Alkalihalophilus pseudofirmus: one gene and its partner. The protein of the gene in region 1 interacts with the protein of each later gene in a pairwise test. Links are inferred from orthologs where the notes say so. Each region holds a gene or a part of one and is shown in the gene's direction. Other genes may lie near its edges. The genes, in order: ezrA and ftsZ.

Region 1 (3,377 bases):
GCTATAATCAATACAATAATATTCGTTATTTATGTTAATAAAATGACAAGATAAAATGCTGTCATCTAGTTTTGGGCCCACCTCATTTAGAAAGGTCGTCGTTTCTTTCTCATATCCTTCAATGAAATCAACTTCCAGGCCGATTAATACAGATAGCTTATTCTTATAAAAAGATTTGACAGCTTGTAAATCCTCTATATAAGACGTCAGCTGGCCATAAGACATAGCGCTGTCCTGCTCTGGGGTAGGGTCAGTGAACCCTTCAGGAAGCGGGGCATGTTCTGTGAATGTGATGCCGGATAAACCATCGCTAATAGCTTGTTCGCAATAATCAGCAAATGTATCAGCTGTTCCATGCGGGCAATAAGGAGAATGGATGTGTCCATCGTGCTTGATCATGAATAAACCCCTTTCATACATAAGATTAATAAGAAGATGTAACTATGATAAAAAGGCATACAAAAGCTTATTTTCATGGTATCATATTACATATCGTATACATAAAAAAATGAATAATTTTGTTTGAAATTAAAGGGTTTTCACGTTTTAGAGAGAATCCATGTAAAGATTATGTCTAATAGTAGTGAATTTTAGCTTATGTAGAGAGGTCATAGTGATTAATGGTGCGGAGCAGTTAATATGTATAAACCAATCATCGAGGCCTTCATAAACAAGACTGATATGATGCTAGAGAAGGGGGTCCTCAAATGACGATGTATGTAATTTATGCGGCAATAGCCGTTATAGCTGTACTATTTGTTATTGGAATGGTATTTAGAAAAAACATCTATAAAGAGGTCGATAAATTAGACGACTGGAAAAATACCATTTTAAACCGTGATATCCCAAGTGAAATTGGAAAAGTGAAGAACTTACATATGTCAGGCGAAACAGAGGAAAAATTTGAATTGTGGCGTAGTGAATGGGACGAAATCGTGGGCGGTATCCTTCCAAATATTGAAGAACAACTATTTGATATTGAAGAAGCAGCTACTAAATATCGCTTTAAAAAAGCAAAGGAATTGATTGCTTTAACGACAGACAGGCTGAACGGGATTGAAACGCAGCTTCAAGTGATGGTTGAAGAAATTAACCAGCTTGTGACAAGTGCTGAACAAAACAGCACTGAAATTGGCTCTGTAAAAGATCAATTCCATACAGTCATGCAGCAAGTATTAAAAAAACGAGGTTCACTAGGTGTAACTGTTGAAACCTTAGATGAAAAACTTGCGCACACAAAACAGCTTCTTGAAGATTTTGATCAAGCTACAGAAGAAGGAAGCTATTTAAAAGCAAGAGAATATCTGAGAGAAGCGAAAGAAGAAGTCGATTTAGTACGACTGAGTGTAGAGAAAGTGCCTGCTCTTCTTGTTCAATTGAAAACGACCATCCCCCAAGAGGTACGCCAGTTGATCCTTGGAATTGAAGATATGGAGAATTCTGGTTATTGTTTAGAACCGTTTGCTCTCATGTCTAAAATTGAATCGATTACGAACGAAAACGAACAACTGCTAGCTGACATTTCTACCTTAGAGGAAATAGAAAGTATGGAAGAGAAGGCAGCTGAGGTAACCGCTCAACTAGATCAGTTATATGAAGTGCTAGAAACTGAAGTTGAAGCAAAACAAGAGGTAGCAAAAGCAGTGCCTACAATGAAAGAGCAGGTTGAGCAAGTAGATGAACAACTCACTCTTTTAATGGAGGAAACGACTCAAGTGCAGTTAAGTTATCGTTTGGCAGAAGAAGAAATTTCCTTCCAAGAGAAAGTGAAAAAACAGTTGAATGAATTAATGCATCAGCTGCAGCTGATTGTAGATGTTTCTGAAAATAACTCTCAAACCTACACGTCTATCTTAGATATGGTAGAAGAATGGATGGAGAAAATCAAACAGATTCAGCTAGATATTGATAAAGGGAAACAAGCACTAAATGACCTTCGTCAAGATGAGCTCGATGCAAAAGAGACACTAATCGAGTTAAGACAAAAGCTGCTTGAGAGTAAACGTCTCCTTCAAAAGAGTAACATACCAGGCCTTCCGCAAGAGGCAGTAGATCACTTAGATGAAAGTGAAATGAAAGTGATTACAGCGGCAAGACAGCTTGAGCAGGTGCCTCTTGAAATGGGGCGTGTCAATGTATTGGTAGAAGAAGCTCTTAGTTGTGTAGAGGAAAATGAACAGCTCATTAAAGATACAATTGAGTCAGCTCAGCTTGCAGAGAGAGTAATTCAGTTTGCTAATAGATACCGTAACAGGTCGGAACGTACTAGAAGCGGATTAATTGAGGCTGAGGAGCTGTTCCGTCAATATGAATACACCGAAGCGATTGAATGTGCTTACCAAGCTGTAAAGGAATTTGATCCATCGATTGTTGAAAAGGTAAGCGAACAATATACCGCATAATAAAAAGTGTAGCATCAAAGCGATGCTACACTTTTTTTGTTCTCGTCCTTTTAACGTTTTGAAACAGCCCAGCCTATGAGAGCCCCGATGATACTAGGAACTAACCAGCCTAAACCTTCTCCGTACAATGGAATCCAGTTAAGGAATGCGAGAGACTCTAGATTAACACCTGCTGTGCTGATCCCATCAAGCAGGCTGATAATAAATGCCCCTATAAGAGCTCCGATATAAATTTGGCGTCTTTGACCAATTTTATGGTGGAGAAATGATAGTGTAATCAACACAATAGCTATAGGGTAAATCGTTACTAGTACAGGTACTGAAACGGCAATTAATTGGCTTAAACCTAAGTTAGCCATGGTGAAACTGAATACACACAAGATAAAAATAATGACAGGATAAGATACACTCGAGAAACGTTTAGCAAAAAATTCACCACATGCCGAAACCAGTCCAATTGATGTGGTTAAACAAGCAAATGTAATAACAAGCGCAAGGATCATCGAACCAGTTGAGCCGAAAAGAGCATTTGCGACTGCTGCTAAAATAGCTCCTCCGTTATCTAAGCGACCAATAGTGGAAACACTGCTTGCTCCTAAGTATCCTAATGATAAATAAACAAGAGATAATCCAACACCCGCTATAATACCTGCTTTAATGGTAAAGGCTTGAATAGCTGCACGGTCTTTAATTCCTCTTTCTTGCAGGCGGTTCATGATGACAATCCCGAACACTAAAGCAGCAATTGTATCCATCGTTAGATAGCCTTCAATAAAACCTGAGAAGAAAGCGCCGTTTTGATAGTTTTCCTCAGCTGCTTCAAAGCTTCCCATCGGGGCAAATACTCCGCGAAGGGAAACGATGGCAATCAATATAATTAATAACGGTGTTAATATTTTCCCGACCCGGTCGACTAATTTGGCCGGATTCAAAGCTAGCCAGAACGTTAGACTAAAGAAAATAAGAGTGGATATA
Region 2 (3,082 bases), 580 kb from region 1 along the record:
GAAATGGAAGGTACAATTATTACTGGATCTAAGACCATATTACATAATTTACTTAGATGTGTGGAACGCGCAGGGTTACAAATTGCAGATATTTGTCTGCAGCCGCTTGCATCTGGTTCTGTTGCTATCTCAAAAGATGAGAAGAATCTCGGAGTTTGTTTGATTGATATTGGCGGCGGTTCCGCTACTGTATCAGTTTTTGAACAGGGTACACTCCAGTCAACATCTGTTCTTCCAATCGGCGGGGATCATATTACCAATGACATAGCGATTGGCCTGAGGGTGTCGACGGAAGAAGCGGAACGAATTAAAGTAAAATACGGGCACTCTTTTATTGATGAAGCTTCTGATGAGGAGCGCTTTAGCGTTTCTGCTATCGGCAGTGGAGAAAAAGATGAATTCAGCCAATATGATTTAGCTCATATTATTGAACCTCGTATGGAAGAAGTGTTTGAGCTGATCTATAAGGAGATCATGAGGCTGGGCTATCGAGACTTTCCAAGTGGCTATGTCTTAACGGGCGGGACCGTGATGATTCCTGGAGTGTTAGAACTTGCTAAGGAGTTATTGCAAGGTAACGTCAGGGTAGCTATACCTGATTACATTGGTGTACGTGAACCTCAGTACACAACAAGTGTTGGTTTGATACAATTTGCGTACAAAAATGTTAAAATTCAAGGCAAAGAAATTGCTGCTTCTGTAGCAGATTATGAAGCGACAGAACAACCGCAAGATCAGAAACGCAGTACGAAGAATGAAAAAGCACAATCAAGAACAGAAGAAAAACCAAAAGCTAAATCTAAGATGAAGAATTGGTTTAAAGTGTTCTTTGAATAAGAGCGAACGAGGCAATAGTCTGATTAGGGGGACCTTAAATGTTAGAATTTGAAATGGATATGGATCAGTTAGCACAGATAAAAGTTATTGGTGTAGGTGGCGGCGGTAGTAATGCCGTTAACCGAATGATTGAAAATGGACTGCAAGGAGTAGAGTTTATTGCAGTTAATACAGATGCTCAAGCCCTCCACTTATCGAAAGCTGAAACTAAACTTCAGCTAGGCGGAAAGTTAACACGCGGTCTTGGTGCAGGAGCAAATCCTGAAATCGGGAAAAAAGCTGCTGAAGAAAGCCGCGAGCATTTAGAAGAAGCACTTCAAGGTGCTGACATGGTATTTATCACTGCTGGTATGGGTGGTGGAACAGGGACTGGTGCAGCGCCTGTTATTGCAGAGGTTGCTAAAGAAATTGGAGCTTTAACAGTAGGTGTTGTTACACGTCCATTTACGTTTGAAGGCCGTAAACGTCAAACGCAGGCAGCTACAGGAATTCAAGCTTTAAAAGAAAAAGTAGATACACTTATTGTGATTCCAAATGACCGTCTTCTTGAAATTGTTGATAAAAACACACCGATGCTTGAAGCATTCCGTGAAGCAGATAACGTGCTTCGTCAAGGTGTACAAGGTATTTCTGACTTGATTGCTGTACCTGGATTAATTAACCTTGACTTCGCCGATGTGAAAACAATTATGACAGATAAAGGTTCAGCATTAATGGGTATTGGGATTGCTACAGGTGAGAACAGAGCATCTGAAGCGGCTAAAAAAGCCATCTCAAGTCCATTACTTGAAACATCTGTTGATGGCGCACAAGGTGTTTTAATGAATATTACGGGTGGATCTAACTTAAGTTTATATGAAGTGCATGAAGCAGCTGAGATTGTTTCTGCAGCTTCAGATGCTGAAGTGAACATGATCTTTGGTTCCGTTATTAATGAGAATTTAAAAGATGAAATCGTTGTTACTGTTATTGCAACTGGATTTGATGACACTGAAAATAAACCTCAGCGTCAAACACCTCAAAATCAAATGAAACAACAGCAACAACAACAACAAGCAAAACCACAGCAAGAAGAACCTCAAAAAGAATCTAGGTTCCAGCAGCAAGCACCGCAACCTCAAGATTCTTCTGACACATTAGATATTCCTACGTTCTTACGTAATCGTAGAAATCGTTCAAGATAACAAGGGAAGCATCAGCGCCTAGCGCTGATGCTTTTTTTTATGTTTTATACTCTTCGTCCAGAGATAGACATATTCAGTGAAAATCTATCAAAATTACATCGAATTACTCGTCATGAATTGACAGACTAATTAATAGACTTTATATATACTTAATTTCAAAAGAATGGTAAGAAGGGATGCGATGACTCTTTATCTTGATGTAATCTGGTTTCTTAATTTTTGTATTGATTATTTATTAATTGCTCTCACAGCCATTGTACTAAAGAGACGATTTAACCGAATCCGCTTTATAGTTGGCGCGCTTTTTGCATCTTTGATTGTTTTTTTGATGTTCACACCATTAGGCGCTTTATTCTATCAGCCTTGGATGAAAGCAATCTATTCTATATTTATAATCCTTATCGCATTTGGTTTTAAGAGATGGAGTTATTTCTTTCAGGGACTATTGATGTTTTACTTTGTCACCTTTATGACTGGCGGTGGATTGTTTGCTCTTCACTTTTTTTGGCAGACTGAAATTGATTTTCTAGCTGCTGTTTCCTCTCCTGCACAAGCCGGGTTTGGGAGCGGAATCAGCTGGGTGTTTGTAGTCTTTGGATTTCCACTCGTATGGTATTTTTCTAAAGCTAGAATCGAGACGATTGAAGTGAAAAAAATTCATTACGAGCAGCTAGCAATCGTTACGATTCACCTCTTTGGCCAGTCTATTAAAACACAAGGCCTAATAGATAGTGGCAATAAGCTGCATGATCCTATAACACGTGTGCCAGTCATGATCATTGAGACAACTTGCTTAGAGGAAACGTTCGGACAAGATGTCATTTCTGCTATCTCAACTTTAGACGTATTTAATGATTCAGGTAGCAAATTATCAGATGAATGGATGAAGAGGACGAAGATTATTCCGTATAAAGTAATTGGACAGAGCAATCCATTTCTAACGGCCATTAAACCAGATAGTGTCTCGATTGAACATGATGGACAAGTGTACCATTCCAACCAAGTTTTGATTGGACTTCAAGAAGAATCACTATCACCTGATCAAGCCTATCAATGTATCA

The links.
Region 2: the proteins of ezrA (region 1) and ftsZ interact in binary tests that used the Bacillus subtilis proteins (3 or more experiments, as listed by UniProt). The link is inferred for Alkalihalophilus pseudofirmus from one-to-one orthologs.

The regions. Positions count from the first base shown.
Region 1 is NZ_CP117835.1:3,262,393-3,265,769, reverse strand. The notes cover bases 213-3,054. They hold ezrA (septation ring formation regulator EzrA), read left to right. Parts: upstream 213-707; coding sequence 708-2,402; downstream 2,403-3,054. Other genes in these bases: brnQ (branched-chain amino acid transport system II carrier protein), read right to left, coding at 2,453-3,054; hisJ (histidinol-phosphatase HisJ), read right to left, coding at 213-399. In the rest of the region: more of hisJ, read right to left, coding at 1-212; more of brnQ, read right to left, coding at 3,055-3,377. UniProt on the Bacillus subtilis protein: Negative regulator of FtsZ ring formation; modulates the frequency and position of FtsZ ring formation. Inhibits FtsZ ring formation at polar sites. Interacts either with FtsZ or with one of its binding partners to promote depolymerization.
Region 2 is NZ_CP117835.1:2,679,011-2,682,092, reverse strand. Bases 1-2,948 are described here. They hold ftsZ (cell division protein FtsZ), read left to right. Parts: upstream 1-875; coding sequence 876-2,021; downstream 2,022-2,948. Other genes in these bases: spoIIGA (sigma-E processing peptidase SpoIIGA), read left to right, coding at 2,203-2,948; ftsA (cell division protein FtsA), read left to right, coding at 1-837. Also shown: more of spoIIGA, read left to right, coding at 2,949-3,082. UniProt on the Bacillus subtilis protein: Essential cell division protein that forms a contractile ring structure (Z ring) at the future cell division site. The regulation of the ring assembly controls the timing and the location of cell division.